DNA from 4 places in the Bacillus cereus group sp. BfR-BA-01316 genome. Region 2 is predicted to be linked to each of the others. Evidence: riboswitches for the same ligand, from Rfam matches in the RefSeq annotation. Region 2 holds a riboswitch; each other region holds the start of a gene.

Region 1 (4,347 bases), on a different contig from region 2:
CATTCCATTAGGAGTAGGTGTTATCATTTCTCCTTGGAACTTCCCATTCGCAATTATGGCAGGTATGACAACGGCTGCTTTAGTTTCTGGTAACACAGTATTACTAAAACCAGCTAGTACAACTCCTGTAGTAGCAGCGAAATTTATGGAAGTATTAGAAGAAGCTGGTTTACCAGCTGGCGTAGTAAACTTCGTTCCAGGTAATGGTTCTGAAGTTGGTGACTACTTAGTAGATCACCCTCGTACACGTTTCGTGAGCTTCACTGGATCTCGCGATGTAGGTATTCGTATTTACGAGCGTGCAGCAAAAGTAAACCCAGGACAAATTTGGTTGAAACGTGTTATCGCTGAAATGGGCGGTAAAGATACAATCGTTGTTGATAAAGAAGCAGATCTTGAGTTAGCAGCTAAATCTATCGTTGCATCAGCATTCGGATTCTCAGGACAAAAATGTTCTGCATGTTCTCGTGCAGTAATCCATGAAGATGTGTACGATTACGTATTAAATCGTGCTGTTGAATTAACAAAAGAATTAACAGTAGGTAACCCAGATGCAAAAGATATCAACATGGGACCTGTTAATGACCAAGCTGCATTCGATAAAGTAATGAGCTATGTTGCAATTGGTAAAGAAGAAGGTAAAATCGTATCAGGTGGCGAAGGAGACGATTCTAAAGGCTGGTTCATCCAACCAACAATCGTTGCTGACGTTGCAGAAGATGCTCGCTTAATGAAAGAAGAAATCTTCGGGCCAGTAGTAGCATTCTGTAAAGCAAAAGACTTTGATCATGCACTTGCAATTGCAAACAATACAGAATACGGTTTAACAGGAGCAGTTGTTTCTAACAACCGTGACCATATTGAAAAAGCACGTGAAGACTTCCACGTTGGTAACTTATACTTCAACCGTGGATGTACTGGTGCAATCGTAGGTTACCAACCATTCGGTGGCTTTAACATGTCTGGTACAGACTCTAAAGCTGGTGGCCCTGATTACTTAGCACTTCACATGCAAGCAAAAACTACTTCTGAAACTTTATAAGAAATAGTAGAAGAGATCTTCACAGTCTGTGAAGATCTCTTCTTTTTGAGAAACTCTCTATAATAGAAGCTAGTTAATTTGAACCGAGAAATATTTACCAAATATTACTATGTGTTATTTAAAACCAGCTAAACCCTATTAATATCGGGATAAACATGAAAATAGAAACAAAACAACGAGAAAAATTGACTTATTAGTCATATTTTTTAGTATTCATTTTGAGAATTTCCTGTATAATACAATTTGAAAGAAAATCTATGGTTCGACAAGAGAACACTCCTTTCGGTTTTGCTAACTGAAAGGAGTGTTTTTTTAGGTGGTTAAAAATTCTTCGGTACTCATTACATTTGCATATACTACATTTAAACTCGCTAAAATTGCATTGTGAATATAAACAGCTGGTATAGTAGCGTTTTTAAATGAAAGATCTTTTGTCGCACAAGCATCGTGTATAACGGTACAATGAAAGCTAAAATCAAAAGCAGCCCTTACTGTAGCATCAATACACATATGGGTCATCATTCCGCAAATTACGACGTGCTCAATTTCTGAACGTTGTAATCGCTCTAGAAGGTCAGTTTCTCGAAAGCTATTTGGATAGTGTTTCAGTATAACAGTTTCCTTTCTAAGTGGACGGACATTTTCGTGAATATGGACACCTTCTGTATTGGGTAGGAAAAAAGTAGCGTCATTTTTTATAGCTACATGTTGGATATGAAAAATAGGTTCGTTTCTAATTCTAAAATGTTGTAGTAGCTGACTAGCATATTCACTTGCTTCTACTGGATTACGTAATTCCATCTTTCCATTTGGAAAATAATCATTTTGAATATCGATGAGCAAAAGGGCTGTTTTCATATATTTATCTTCCTCCGATTTCATATTCAAATACTGTTATTCAATTAGTAGAGAAGATTCTCCTTTTTAAAAGTATGAGTGAGGAGGATTTTACATAACTATAAAAATTACTATTGTATTGTGATTTTTTATTTGAAAATTTTAATAGAGGGATAATTAATGTTTTTCTAAAAAATGTATTGACTCTTATTATTCTGAGTTCTATAATGACAATTAAATCGATACACTCTTATCCAGAGAGGTGGAGGGACTGGCCCTACGATACCTCAGCAACGGGTTTTTTAATACCGTGCTAATTCCAGCAAGCCTATAAAGGCTTGGAAGATGAGAAGATGTGAATGAGTACATATATAAGTGCTCTCCTTCTTATCTTTATTACTGATAAGAAGGAGAGCACTTTTTATTTTATCTCGAAAGCTCTACTTCAAGTTTTTACAGCATATAGGAGGGAAGAAAATGATTTCTTTTAACAATGTAAGTAAAGTATATGAATCAGGCGGACAATCAGTTCATGCCGTGGAGGATGTAACGTTGTCAGTTGAAAAGGGCGAAATTTTTGGCATTATCGGATTTAGTGGTGCAGGGAAGAGTACGTTATTACGTTTAGTAAATATGTTAGAAAGACCAACTGCAGGAACAATTTCAATAGATGATAAAGATATTACATCATTATCGGCGAAAGAATTACGGAAACTAAGACAAAGAATTGGAATGATTTTTCAAAGCTTTAATCTATTTAATTCAAGAACGGTGTTTGGGAACATTGCTTATCCATTAAGGTTAGCGAAATTGCCGAAGAATGAGATAAAAGAAAGAGTGAATGAACTACTAAAATTTGTTGGTTTAGAAGATAAAGCGAACTATTATCCAGAACAGTTATCAGGGGGGCAAAAGCAGCGTGTTGGGATTGCAAGAGCACTTGCGACATCACCAGATATTCTCATATGCGATGAGGCAACATCAGCTTTAGATCCGGAAACAACGACAGAAATTTTAAATTTATTAAAGAAAGTAAATAGAGAGTACAATTTAACGATTCTACTTATTACACATGAAATGCACGTTGTGAAAGAAATTTGTCACCGTGTAGCCGTTATGGAAAAAGGAAAAGTAATTGAAGAAGGAAAACTGTTTGATGTTTTCACACAACCAAAAACAAAGACAACTCAAAATTTTGTACGCTCTGTTATTAATGATCACTTACCAGAAAGTGTTCTAGCGAAAATTCAAAACGGAGGTCAGATTTATCGCCTGACTTTTACTGGGGAAGAGACAGGGCAGCCTGTACTATCATATATTGCGAAAAACTATAACGTCGATGTAAATGTTCTTTACGGAAATATTATTGAACTCCAAAATGTGCTATTTGGAAATCTTCTTGTAGAACTACAAGGTGAACAGAAAGAAATTCAAAAAGCATTACAACATCTAAGACTGCAAGTACAGCTGAAGGAGGTGGAAGCTCATGCGAGTTGATTGGAGTATATTTTGGCCTCGCATATTAGATGCGACAGGGGATACCCTCTTAATGGTAATTGTAACCCTTATATTTGCTACAATTCTTGGTATACCTCTAGGTTTACTTTTATACGTAACGAGAAAAGGAAACTTTTTAGAAAACAAATGGGTCTTTTCTATTCTTAATATCGTAATTAATACAATTCGTCCGGTTCCATTCATTATCTTTTTAGTAGCTTTAAGTCCGATAACAAGAAGTGTTATTGGAACGACGATTGGAACAGCAGCAATCTTCCCAATGACGTTAGTTGCATCAATTGGTATTGCTAGAATGGTTGAAACAAATCTTGTTTCTGTTCCGAAAGGGGTAATTGAAGCAGCACAAGCAATGGGCGCTTCACCACTTAGAATTGTTTTTGAAATCCTCGTGCCAGAAGCTTTAGCACCATTAATCTTAGGTGTCACGTTTATGACAGTTGGTTTAATTGAATTTTCTGCAGTTGCTGGGCTTGTCGGTGGTGGCGGTCTTGGTGACTTAGCAATGACATATGGTTATCAACGCTTTGATACGTCAGTTATGTTCGTAACGGTCGTTTTACTTATTATTCTTGTACAGGTAGCTCAAAATTTAGGAAACTACTTTGCGAAAGTCTTTTTACGCAGATCATAAAAAGGAAGAGGGGAAAAGAAAATGAAGAAAATTTTAGCATTTGCATTATCAGCGATTGTAGGAATTACAGCCTTAAGCGGCTGCACAGGTGGAGACACAAGTGCAGGAGCGAAAGAGAAAGTAGTTCGCGTAGGTGTAACTGGAACAGATGGAGACGCTTGGGAAATTTTAAAGAAAAAAGCTGAAAAAGAAGGAATTAAAATTAAACTGGTTGAGTTCTCTGATTACACAACGCCAAATAAAGCGTTAGCTGATGGAGATATTGAACTAAACTCATTTCAGCATATTGCTTTCTTAGAGCAATTTAAGAAGGAGCATA
Region 2 (4,347 bases):
ACTTCACGTACAAGCGCCAAGTCGTGTGTAATTAATAAAATACTCGTATTTTGTTTTTCTTTTCGCTCTTTTAATAACCCCATAATTTGTTTTTGAATTGTTACATCTAACGCCGTTGTAGGTTCATCTGCAATAACGAGCTTCGGGTGACATGCAAACGCAATTGCTAAACAAATACGCTGCCTCATACCTCCGCTTAACTGATACGGGTATTGTTCAAAGCGTTTCTCTGCTTCATGTATCCCTAAATCATTTAGTAAGTTAATCGCAATTTCTTTTGCCTCTTTTTTCGATTTTTTTTCATGCTGCACAATTACTTCTGTAATTTGTCTTCCCACCTTCATCGTCGGATTTAAAGATGAAAGCGGGTCTTGAAAGATAAAGGAAATATCTTTCCCGCGAATTTGATTCCATTCTGATTCTTGTAAATTAGTTAATTCCTTTGATTGGAAAGATACATTTCCATCATCAATACGAATTGATTCTTGATTTAGACCGATAATTGATTGTGCTGTAACACTTTTTCCTGAGCCACTTTCTCCTACAAGTGCAACAATTTCACCTTCGTTAATAGAAAAGGAAACATGCTTCACAATTGCTTGTTTACTATTCTCTTTTTCAACGGCCAACGTTACTTTTTCTAAAGATAAGAGCTGTCCCATGTTTTTTCTCCTTCCGATTCCGTTTTACGATTTTCGGATCAATTGCATCTTGCAAACCATCACCAATTGCATTAAATGCGAACATAATGAGTGCAATCATGATTGCTGGGAAGAATAGTTGCCACCATTCTCCGCTCAATAATGTCCCGAGCGCATCGTTTGTCATCGTCCCCCAGCTTGCTGCTGGTGATTGTACTCCAAGTCCGATAAAGCTTAAAAATGATTCTGAAAAAATAGCTGCTGGAATTGTAAATGATAAATTTACGATAATAATCCCTGTTAAGTTTGGAATTAAATGCCCATATATAATTTTCATATGAGGTGTGCCTAATCGCTCTGCTGCAATAACAAATTCTCTTTGTTTCAATGAAAGTACTTGCGCCCGAATGAGACGTGCCATGCCAATCCATCCCGTTAACGCAAGGGCGATTATAATTGTAAAAAGTCCTGGTTTCATAATGATTAATAGTAAAATAACAATTAACAAATATGGGATACCGTATAACACTTCAATCCCTCTTATAATCCACTCATCAATTAACGTTCCAAGACGATTACGCCCTCTCACATATCCACTAAAACCTCCGATAAGTACACCAAGCCCTATATCAAGAGCTGCTGCTACCAATCCAACTGTTAATGAAATTTTCCCACCAGCCCAAGTACGCGCCCAAATATCTCTCCCTAAATCGTCTGTTCCGAACCAATGCTCACTACTAGGCGGTAAATTAGTTGCTTCTTTTACTTGTTCACTCGCAGTAAATGACGTTAAACTTTCGCCAATAAGCGAGAAAATAATAATTAGTAATAACGTCACTGCCCCTAAAACTGCTATAGGGTTTGATATAAACTTGCGAAACACTTCCTTTTTCCGGCTAATCGTTTGCTGATCTTTATTTATCGTTAATTCTTTTTTCTCTTCATTCGTTAATAACTGGTCATTAATTTCATAAGCCCCCATTTAAACATCACCCTCCTTACGTAATAGAACGAATGCGCGGATCAACAATACGATGAATGATATCTGTAATAAAAATACATACAATTAATAGCGCACTATAGAAAATGGTTGTTCCCATAATCACCGGATAATCTCGGTTAAAAATACTATCTACAAAATATTTTCCTAAACCAGGAATTGAAAAGATTTTTTCAATAACGAAAGTCCCTGTTAAAAGTCCAGCCATTAATGGGCCAACAAATGTAAGTACCGGAACAATCGCATTTCGAAGAGCATGTCTTATAATGATTTTCTTAATTGGTATACCTTTCGCTCTCGCTAGCTTAATATAATCACTCTGCAACACTTCAATCATATTAGAGCGAACAAATCTTGTAATAACTGCGATTGGCCCGAGCGCTAATGCGAAGGAAGGTAATACAGTATGCTCAAATGTTCCCCAAGACGCTACTGGTAAAAGTTCAAATTGAATGGCGAATACTTGTATGAATAGCGGCGCTAAAATAAAACTCGGAATAGAAATACCGAGAATCGCAAGCAAGCTCACACTATAATCAATTACTTTCCCGTGATATAGAGCAGCAAATGTACCTGCGGCAATTCCGACTAACAACGAAATAACAAGTGCTTGTAGACCAATGATGGCCGATGGGCCAAAGCCGGTCGTTATAATTTCTGATACGCCTTGACCTGTCGATTGAACAGATTCACCAAAATCAAAATGAACTACGCCATCTAAATAAGCAACATACTGATTCCATAACGGTTCATCAAGGTGATACTTCGCTCTCATATTTTGTATCACTTCTTCAGGAAAGATTTTCGCGTCTGATGAAAATGGATCCCCTGGAATAATATGCATAATTAAAAATGTTACTGTCGTAATAACCCATAGCGTGAATACCATAACCGATAGTTTTTTAATAACATACACTTCAATAACCCCCTAAACAAATGAATTTACTTTGTTTTATTGACATATTTGTTCCCATCATTCCTTCTCCACTTCTTAAAACACAAAAAGCCTTGATCTTAAAAAATAAGATCAAGGCTTAATAAAACTATGCCCATCACTTATCTTTCAAGACTTGCTTGCTGGAATTAGCACGGTGTTCTATTTCAGAACCCGCTGCTGAGGTGTCATAGGGCCAGTCCCTCTACCTCTCTGGATAAGTAAATTGCTATATTATTATTTGGTTCAAATTGTATATTTTGAATTATAATTCTGAAAAAATGAAAAGTCAATCAAATTGGATATATTTAGAAAAATCAGTTTTCGTTGATACTCATAATAAAACAGAAATTCAATGGGTATTAAGTATTCGAGGATTGAAGGCGCATATAGGTGAACTTTATTAGTATCTACTGTATATAGTATTTTTACGTAAATAAGAAAAAATAACCTTGCATGCGCAAGGTTATTTTTCCGTTTCTGTTTGAAAACGTTTATAGTATGTCGATGCTGTTGAAAAATTAATTTCTATATCACGAATCAACGATGAGTCTTCTTCTTTAGCTAACTTCTGTAATTTTTTCATTGCTTGTTCCGATTCATTTAAGAAACCAACATACATTTCATGTTCTTGTTCTTTCGACTTCGGTACACGAATTTCTTTACGCATATGATCTATATCTTCTAGCATGCCCGTTGTTACATTTTGCACGTCTTCCTTATATTTAGCATTAGTTATTTCCTTACCGCCCTTTTCTTTTGCCACTTCAAATAACTGTAACGCTTTATTAATTTCCTTGTTCATCTTCGCATCATACTTTTCATGTACCTCGCGATACGCTTTCATATCTTCTGTCTGTTCAGTAGATTGCTCTACCTTTTCTTTCGGTTCTTTCGTATCTTTCGTGTCTTTATTTCCATTACATCCCGCTAGAAGGAGCATACCCCCAAGCATTGCAATACCGAAAACCTTCTTCATCTCTTATTCTCCTTTTATCTACATCTACTACGAATTACAGTTTTTCTTATCTCCACTTGTTTTATTATACCGAGAACATCCTAAATTTTGCACTTAAGATGATTTCTTAATATGTATATCAACATTTTTGTCACAGTATCGTCACTTTATTCAAGTAACTTTTGCACTCCTTTACTATGCCACCTTACAAAACTGTAAGCACACGTAGAGAACAAACCATGCTAGACTTACATATGCATAACGCAAGCGTAGTTAAGTTTCTAAGGAGAATCATCCATGTACAATACAATACCTTTTATGGGAGAAGATATTCGTGTCCTTATTCGCGAAAAATCACTCCATATTGAAAATACAGAGAGCCTTCGCCGCGTATTAAAAAAGAAGCATGCTCCATTTCAGTTAGCACAACATTTAAAACAACAACATACAAATAAATTTCATACTGTACTCAATATATCTGATAAATCATTAACAATCGAAATTATCGGTCATGTTTATATCGGAAACTTTGCAGATGCTTTAAAAGAAATTCCACGTATACCGAAGATTGCTCCTATTATCGTTGAGAGGGCATATAGAATTACAGATCATACTGATATTATTGACTGCGGAGAGAAAGAGGTCGATAGCAACCGTTGGGTATGGGATAAACTTGCTTTCTTATATGATGCGATCATGAATAATATGTATGAGTTATTTCAAAGAAATGAAAAAAAGAGCTGATTCAAAGAAATGTTTGAATCAGCTCTTTTTGTTAAGCCTCTAAATTTTGGTATTGTTGCAGTTCAAACTG
Region 3 (4,347 bases), on a different contig from region 2:
CTCCCTGCAAAAAGCTTGATACTTCTACTTCATTTTCAATACGAGTATTTTCCTCATGAATACGAATTTGCGCCATTAGAAACGCCTCCTTGAATTGATAATAATTTTATATGAAATTGGAATAAAAACTCATAAGCTTCTAATCTTTTTTTTGCATCAAAGCTATCACGGCCCCATACGGTAATGCCATGGTTTCGAATTAATACTGCTCCTGAATCTCCTTGTATATGCTTTCGAAATTTCTCTCCAAGCGTTGGGATATGAGCATCATTTTCGATAATAGGAATGTTAATCGTTGCACCTTCTTCCCAAATATCAAGAGCTTTAATAATCTCTTGATTTTGAAGGGTGACTTTATCACTATACAAATTTGTGATGACATTATTATCAGTTGTATGAACATGAAGTACGCACCCGGCATTCGTACTGTTATAAATATGTGTATGCAATATTGTTTCTGCTGAAGGGCGTAACTCAGTTTCTAAAACGGGAACTCCTTGATGATTTACTAATAGAAAATCATCTGGAGTGGTTTTTGTTTTATCTTTGCCACTTGCTGTAATAAGAAAAGTAAGGGGATCATGACTGACTTTTATAGAAATATTTCCACTCGTTGCTGGAAACCAATTCCGAGTTGCTAATTCTTTTTTTATTTCACTTAAGTCATACCATTGACGAAAAAGTTGTTTCATGATTTCACCTCCAACAAATGTTGTAATTCGACTTGAATATCGTGAAATGTGTTAAAGGATGTATAAGCAATATGATTTTCTTCACATTTTGTAATAAGGAAGTCACGGGCGAATACTTTATCTGCTTGTTTTGCTGCTTGTAAATCAGTAATGGAATCTCCTATCACAATATGAAAATCATCTTTAGAGCTTAGTTTACGAATTAATGATGATTTACAGAGACCGCAACTATGCTGACATTGCTCGTCACAAGGGTGCGGCCATTTAACTTCAACAAATTCTCCTGAAAAGTCAGTTGCATTACAATAAATTTGTTCTTTAGGGATTATTTCTTGTAAGAGTGGATAGACGAAGAAATCCATTCCACCTGATATAACGTAAAAGGAAATGTTATTTTCATTAATAAATTGTATGAATTCATGAAAACCTGTACGTATTTCAGCAGTTTCTTGTAAAAACTGAATAATATCATCGTGTAGATTAATAGGTATTAATCGGAATAATTGAGAAACACCTTCTTGAATAGAAAGTTCTTGCGATAAAATTTTTTGCTTAATTTCCTCTGCTTCTGGTGGTGCGAATTTTTTCATAATGGACATGATATTATCGTTATTTGTAATCGTACCATCGAAATCACAAAATACTTGAATACTCATAATTTCACCTCATGAGAAGGATTTCCCCATATTTGTAGTGCGCTATGCAAATTTATTTCATCCACTTCATGGAGTGGTTTACCTTGTAAAGTAGCTTCAATTGCAGCGCGGAAAGCTTTGCCACCACCTTGAGCTCCATTTGGATGCCCATGAATCCCGCCGCCGGCATTAATAACGACATCCTTACCAAAATCTCGTAGAATAAAGGGAACGAAACCAGGATGAATTCCAGCAGATGGAACAGAAAAACTTTTCTTGAAATAGTGGTCTTCCTCAGTTAATGCTTCTGTAATGAGAAGAGCTTCCTCTTTTTCTAATGCAACGTTGCCGTATGGTGATGGGAATAAAGAGAAATCAGCACCAGCGTAACGTAGTAATTTTCCAAGTAGTAATAGAGAAGAGAACCCGTATAGTTTCGATGACGAATAAGCGCCACTTACAGCTGGGTGTGCCATAATAGGAATTGGAATTTCATCGTCTTCTACAAGTGATTGCAGTACATCTAATCCATAAGAAAATACATTAAATAAAAGAATGTCTGCTCCAGCTACCACCGCACGTTTCGCGTTCTCTTTTAAATCATAAGTTCGCCCTGTTAAATTTACTGCGTATAAAGTTTTATGTCCGTAAGTTTCGTATACAGATTGTAAAACTTCTTTCCCAGATTCAATTCTTTTTGTAAGTGGTGTTAATGAGTTTTCAAATAAAATTTCATCATCTTTTACAATATCTACGCCTCCAATTGCCTGATCGCGTAGTTGAGTTTTTAAATATCCAATATTCCGTCCTATCATCCCTTTGAAAATACTCATTAGAAGAGGGCGATCTTGAACTTGTAAAAGGTTTCGGATGCCTTCAATTCCAAATTTCGGTCCAGGGAACTGTTTCTTTAATTCGTCTGAGAATGTTAAATCAATTAGTTTAATTTCCCCATCTAACGAAAGTTTTCCAAATGTTGTTGTCAAAATGGCTGGTAAGTCTGGGCTGAAGTTCAGCGATGGATAATGAATTTTAATGATTCCACGTGATACTTTTTTGCCAAGATAAGAGTTAATATGTTCTTGTTCGTCTAACTCTTCAATATGAATGACATTGCCTTTATGTTGTTTTAATTGTTCTTGTAATAAGTGTGGTAAATGAGTCCATGAACCAATTGTTAAACCAATTGCAATTTGTTCCGCTTTCTTTTCTAAGTTGTGAGAATCATCGTGGATTAAATATGTCGCTATAATTCCGCTCATTGTTATAACCTCCTAGTTAAATAAAAAAACCTCTCAGCTAAGGAGAGGTTTTTTTACAACCAGCTCCTTATCTGTCAGCGTAACGCTGCGAGAATTAGCACCGTGTCTACAATTGTAGATCGGTTGCCGGGTTTCGTCGGGCTCGTCCCTCCACCTGCTCTTGATAAGAAGTATTTAGAAATGTTTAAATTTTTAAGATAACTGAATTTTGTCAGATATTTTTTATGTTGTCAATGACTTTTTGAAAAAATTTAATTTATCAATTCGATTAATTGCTTCTCGTAATCTATCTTCTGTATGCAAGAGACCAACACGGACATACCCTTCGCCGTTCTCACCAAATCCAACACCAGGAGCAACTGCAACGTGTGCTTTTTCTAGTAAAATATCAGAAAATTCCTCAGATGTATATCCTTCTGGTACAGGAAGCCATGCAAAGAATGATCCTGTTGGAATGTTTACATTCCAACCAATTGAGTGACAAGCTGAAATAAGAGCGTTTCTCCGAGATTCATAACTATTAACAAGTTCTACCACACAGGACTGCGAGCCTAATAGTGCTTCGCGGGCAGCATCTTGAACTGCACCAAAAATACTAACATACATATGATCTTGTAATAGGTTAATTGTTTCGATGACACTTTCATTCCCCACTGCAAAAGCAATACGCCATCCAGCCATATTGAAAGTTTTCGATAAAGTGTAAATTTCAATTCCTGTATCTTTGGCACCGTCTGCTTGCAAGAAACTAACAGGCTTTTGACCATCAAATCCGATAGCACCGTAAGCAAAATCATGAACAACTAATATGTTATGTTTATTAGCAAAATGAATGGTTTTATCAAAGAATTCTTTTGATGCTGTAGCACCGGTAGGGTTATTTGGATAGTTTAAAAACATTAACTTCGCTCGCTGGGCAACAGAGTCATCAATTTTTGTATAATCCGGTAAAAAATTATTTTCTGCAATAAGCGGCATTGTTTCAAAGTGCGCTTTTGCTAAAGAAACTCCGGATAAATAATCTGGATAGCCTGGATCAGGAACCAGAATGGTATCACCAGGGTTTGTAAAACAAATTGGTAATTCTACTAATCCAGCTTTTCCACCAAACAAAATAGCAACTTCAGTTTTTGGATTTACTACTACATCATATTCACGCTGATAGAAGGCTGCTACGGCTTCTTTTAGGCTTTCGTGTCCGCGAAATGGCGGATATTTATGATGAATGCTCTTTTCGGCAGCATCTTGTAAAGCTTTTACGATATGCTGCGGTGTTGGTTGATCTGGATTACCTTGACCTAGATTAATAACATCGTGACCAGCTGCAACGACTTTGTTAACTTTTGCAACAAGTGAAGCGAAAAATTGTGTTGGCAATGATGTTACTACTTTGGAAGGTTGAAATAATTTCATACTTTCCACCTCTTTTGAAAGTTGTTACAATTCTAGTGACAAATGATATAATCTTTCCAGTATTTTGTAAAGAAAAAATTAAGAATGGGGCGGACAAAATGAAAGTCGCATGTATTCAAATGGATATTATCTTTGGAGATGTAGAAAAAAATATTGAGAATGCTAAAAGTAAAATAAACGAGGCGATGAAGGAAAGACCAGATATTATCGTCTTACCAGAATTATGGACAACAGGATATGATTTAACAAGGCTTTCTGAGATTGCAGATAGGGATGGATTGAAAACGAAAGAAATGTTGAAAGAATGGTCGAAACAATATGGTGTACATATTGTTGGTGGTTCCA
Region 4 (4,347 bases), on a different contig from region 2:
ATAGAGATAAGAGAGGTCGATTCCCTCATTACATATCATCTCTTTCTTTTGAAAAGAATGCAGTTCTACATATGGTAAGACATTAAAGGAAAAAAGAGTATGAAATTGGTGAATTTGCATGTGTTGATAAATTTCTTTCTCATTTTTGCTGGTTTTCATATTTTCACCCCTGTTTGTAGTATGAGATATCTCCTATTATTTTTACAAGGAAGAATGATACGATTTATGTAAATTTGTTTTTGTAGAAAAGAGGGTGTGAGGGGTTTATGAAAAAATATAAAACATTGCTATTTGATGTGGATGATACGTTACTAGATTTTCAAAAGGCTGAGAAAATTGCTTTACGGATGCTTTTTGAAGAGAAGGAGCTTCTTTTAACTGATGAGATAGAGGATCGTTATAACAAAATAAATAAAAGTCTTTGGGGTTCTTTTGAAAAAGGTGAAATAACGCGAAATGAAGTTGTAAATACACGATTTTCCATTTTGTTTAAAGAGTACGGGGAAGAAGTAGATGGAATATTATTCGAAAATAATTATCGTAGCTACTTAGAAGAAGGAAACCAACTCATGCAGGGTGCGTTTGAATTTATAAATCAAATTCAAAGTAAGTATGATTTATATATAGTGACAAACGGTATTTTTAAGACGCAAGATAAACGTTTGCGTAATGCAGGATTACATGCATTGTTTAAAGATATTTTTGTTTCTGAAGATACGGGATTCCAAAAGCCGATGAAAGAGTATTTTGATTATGTTTTTGAACGTATTCCTAACTTCGCTTCTGAAGAAGGGCTCATTATTGGGGATTCGTTAAGCGCCGATATTAAAGGTGGATATGTAGCAGGAATTGATACTTGTTGGTTTAATCCAGAAAAGAAATCAAATGATAGCGAGATTGTGCCAACATATGAAGTGCATAAGTTTGAAGAATTATACGCACTATTAAAGCAGCATGTATAATACAAATAGGCAGTGGAACTTTTGTCCCCACTGCCTATTTGTATTAATTTTTAGTTTCGTTATGTTTAGGAAGCGGAAATGCATTACCAATTGCCGCCGCCCCGAGCATCGGTAATAATAAATTGAGCGGGAAAAACATGAGTAATAGTAATGTTATAGCTATTGGTTTTCTTAATGCATAGCTTGAAATAGCTGTCGTGACGATGGCTACAGAAGCTATTGGATCTATAGGGATAATAGAAGCTATAGCATATCCGATACTTGATCCAGCAAATATAATTGGGAAAATATGTCCGCCGCGCCAACCCGTATTTAAACAAACGGCAGTAATACATAATTTTAAAACCCCTGAAAGAAGTAGTACCCAGAAAGATAAATGGCTCCATTCAACGACTAAATCTTTTAATTGATGTTCCCCTGAAAATAACGTATACGGGAGAAAAGTTCCTGTAACTCCTAATAAAATACCGCCTATAATTCCAAGTGATACCTTGTATTCCCTGAAGGGGTGGATTAATTTCTCTAATGTGAATTCTAATTTGAAATAAAAGAAACCAACTATAGCACCAATGCTAGCAAGTGGTAGAAAGGCGATCCATTCATTAAGAGAAAGGGAACCTTCCCCGAAATCAACAATAAAGGATCCACGATTATCGAGTTTACTAAGCAATAAATAAACGGAAAAACCAGCAAAAGTGGTAGCTAAATATACAATTGCTTTTTTTCCTTTAGAAAATTCGTTAATTTGTTCACCCTCATTTTCATTCGGAGCTAAGAAACCGAATAATGGTGCATTAAAAATTACACTTAAAGTAGCACCAATTCCAACTTCTGTTAGTTCATTCATCCCTTTTAAAGCAAATTTAAAGCGATCTCCTACCCATGTACAAAGTCCACCGATAATTCCAACAAGTGCTGCTTCTGGGCCTAAACTAGCTCCAAATATTAAAACGATAATCGCAGTTAAAGTAGCTTTATGTACAAAACTGTATTCAATTCTACCTGTTTTTTTATATTCAGCCATCACTTCCGGCATAAGGCGTGGATATGTACCGAAGTATTTTTGTGTTAAACCAACGAGGATACCACCGATGATTGTTACACAAACGGTGTAATAAGGGGGAGAAGAGAAAATAGTAGGTAAGTATCCCCAAATAAAGTGAATTCCGATATTTATTGTAACTAAAAATAACCAGACTGTAGCTCCTACTATAGAGCCTAAAAGAATGCCATATAGGACGAGTATATAGTGCATGTCCTTTTTATTTGTCATGTTGTACCTCCGTTATGTAAGTTTTAATGTAGAAAGGATTGAATATGCTAGTGTGAAATGAATTGAATATATATAGTATCTTTTTGAGGGATTGGCTTATTCAATATATTGAGATCTCATGAAAATTTGAAACCAACGCGGTTAAACCACTTATTTAATTCTATATATTGATCGGAGTTTTTAAAAGGTCTTTTTCAAATAAATATGGAATATATTTCTTTTGTTGTTTATATTAAATTCCTTACATTTAATTTAGAACATTCAGAAAAACCATTTGACATCAGGAAATTATTGCTATAAAATCAACGGTAATTGCATAGTCTTATCAAGAAAAGGTGGAGGGACAGGCCCGATGAAACCTTGGCAACAGCCGAATAACGGAATTGTGCCAAATCCTGCAGGTAATAATCCTGAGAGATAAGAAAGAGCCTTTAGAGCGTGTTTTCAAACTGCTCCTTTCTTGTTTTCAGGAAAGGGGTAGTTTTTTATTTTGCATAAAGTGAAACTTTAATCAGTGGGGGTTTTGTCCCTCTCCCACTGATTATTAGCCTTCACCAATCGGGCAGTTATCTCCCGCATAACTTCCTCGCATTCGCTGAATTTTGAGGTGGGAGTCTTACTGCCCGCAAATAGGGGGATAAAAGAAAGGAGAATGAGAGATGGGAGAATCATGGGGGAAAGGAACGATTTGTGTGCAAGGTGGCTATACGCCAAAAAATGGTGAGCCGCGTGTTTTGCCACTTTATCAAAGTACAACGTATAAATACGATACGTCAGATGATTTAGCAGCACTATTTAATTTAGAGGCAGAAGGATATATATATACGCGTATTGGAAATCCTACTCTAGCTGCATTTGAGCAGAAGTTATCAGATTTAGAAGGCGGTGTAGGGGCTGTTGCAACAGCTTCTGGGCAGGCAGCTATTATGCTTGCGGTTTTAAATATTTGCAGTAGTGGAGACCATTTACTTTGTTCTTCAACTGTTTACGGAGGAACGTTTAATTTATTTGGAGTGAGTTTGCGTAAGCTTGGCATCGATGTTACGTTCTTTAATCCTAATTTAACGGCAGATGAAATTGCGGCACTTGCTAATGATAAGACAAAACTCGTTTATGCAGAATCGTTAGGAAATCCAGCAATGAACGTTTTGAATTTCAAAGAACTTTCAACGGCAGCAAAAGAATTAGAAGTACCTTTTATCGTTGATAATACATTAGCGACGCCTTATTTATGCCAGGCGTTTGAACATGGGGCAAATATCATTGTCCATTCTACAACGAAATATATTGATGGCCATGCAAGTTCTCTAGGCGGCATTGTAATAGATGGAGGGAACTTCGACTGGACAAATGGAAAATATCCTGAGCTTGTCGAATCTGATCCGAGTTATCACGGCGTAAGCTATGTTCAAAATTTTGGAGCAGCAGCGTATATTGTGAAAGCGCGTGTTCAATTATTAAGAGACTATGGAAACTGTATGAGCCCATTCAATGCATATATTAGCAACATTGGCCTGGAAACATTGCATTTACGAATGGAGCGTCATAGTGAAAATGCTCTCGAAGTTGCTAAGTGGCTTGCTAATCATGATCGTATTGAATGGGTGAATTATCCGGGGTTAGATAGTAATGAAAGTTACTCGTTAGCACAAAAATATTTGAAAAAAGGTGCTAGTGGAGTTTTAACTTTCGGTATTAAAGGCGGATTAGAAGCAGCAAAAGAATTTATCGCAAATGTAAAACTTGCAACTCTTGTAACGCATGTAGCTGATGCAAGAACTTGTGTAATACATCCTGCTAGTACGACGCACAGACAATTAAGCACAGAAAATCAGCGTTTAGCTGGCGTTACATCTGATTTAATCCGTTTATCGGTCGGTATAGAAGATGTTTCTGATATTATTGCAGATTTAGAAGCGGCGCTAGTCGGAGGCAAACAACATGCCGATCATAATTGATAAAGATTTACCAGCTCGCAAAGTATTGCAGAAGGAAAATATTTTTGTAATGACGAAGGAGCGAGCAGTAACACAAGATATACGTGCTTTGAAAATTGCTATATTAAATTTAATGCCTACAAAGCAAGAAACAGAGGCGCAATTACTTCGTTTA

The links. Region 2 has a riboswitch for S-adenosylmethionine ahead of MR071_RS14605 (ABC transporter permease). Riboswitches for the same ligand answer to the same signal wherever they lie in the genome.
Positions count from the first base shown of each region.
Region 1: another riboswitch for S-adenosylmethionine. It lies ahead of MR071_RS10455 (methionine ABC transporter ATP-binding protein); the one in region 2 lies ahead of MR071_RS14605 (ABC transporter permease).
Region 3: another riboswitch for S-adenosylmethionine. It lies ahead of mtnW (2,3-diketo-5-methylthiopentyl-1-phosphate enolase); the one in region 2 lies ahead of MR071_RS14605 (ABC transporter permease).
Region 4: another riboswitch for S-adenosylmethionine. It lies ahead of MR071_RS09040 (bifunctional O-acetylhomoserine aminocarboxypropyltransferase/cysteine synthase); the one in region 2 lies ahead of MR071_RS14605 (ABC transporter permease).

Region 1 is NZ_JAKUGX010000010.1:24,100-28,446, forward strand. It holds gene pruA (L-glutamate gamma-semialdehyde dehydrogenase) at 1-1,042, shown strand, start outside; gene MR071_RS10450 (cysteine hydrolase family protein) at 1,355-1,924, opposite strand; SAM riboswitch class I at 2,127-2,231, shown strand; gene MR071_RS10455 (methionine ABC transporter ATP-binding protein) at 2,357-3,376, shown strand; gene MR071_RS10460 (methionine ABC transporter permease) at 3,366-4,028, shown strand; gene MR071_RS10465 (MetQ/NlpA family ABC transporter substrate-binding protein) at 4,050-4,347, shown strand, end outside.
Region 2 is NZ_JAKUGX010000017.1:63,805-68,151, forward strand. It holds gene MR071_RS14595 (ABC transporter ATP-binding protein) at 1-662, opposite strand, end outside; gene MR071_RS14600 (ABC transporter permease) at 619-1,623, opposite strand; gene MR071_RS14605 (ABC transporter permease) at 1,640-2,557, opposite strand; SAM riboswitch class I at 2,695-2,799, opposite strand; gene MR071_RS14610 (hypothetical protein) at 3,042-3,554, opposite strand; gene MR071_RS14615 (hypothetical protein) at 3,831-4,277, shown strand; gene MR071_RS14620 (multidrug effflux MFS transporter) at 4,309-4,347, opposite strand, start outside.
Region 3 is NZ_JAKUGX010000007.1:147,497-151,843, reverse strand. It holds gene MR071_RS08825 (1,2-dihydroxy-3-keto-5-methylthiopentene dioxygenase) at 1-76, opposite strand, end outside; gene MR071_RS08820 (methylthioribulose 1-phosphate dehydratase) at 54-692, opposite strand; gene MR071_RS08815 (2-hydroxy-3-keto-5-methylthiopentenyl-1-phosphate phosphatase) at 689-1,348, opposite strand; gene mtnW (2,3-diketo-5-methylthiopentyl-1-phosphate enolase) at 1,345-2,589, opposite strand; SAM riboswitch class I at 2,654-2,759, opposite strand; gene MR071_RS08805 (pyridoxal phosphate-dependent aminotransferase) at 2,812-4,002, opposite strand; gene MR071_RS08800 (carbon-nitrogen family hydrolase) at 4,017-4,347, shown strand, end outside.
Region 4 is NZ_JAKUGX010000008.1:41,802-46,148, reverse strand. It holds partial or broken gene MR071_RS09055 (transcriptional regulator YeiL) at 1-159, opposite strand, end outside; gene MR071_RS09050 (YjjG family noncanonical pyrimidine nucleotidase) at 267-962, shown strand; gene MR071_RS09045 (chloride channel protein) at 1,006-2,235, opposite strand; SAM riboswitch class I at 2,555-2,659, shown strand; gene MR071_RS09040 (bifunctional O-acetylhomoserine aminocarboxypropyltransferase/cysteine synthase) at 2,895-4,193, shown strand; gene metA (homoserine O-acetyltransferase MetA) at 4,177-4,347, shown strand, end outside.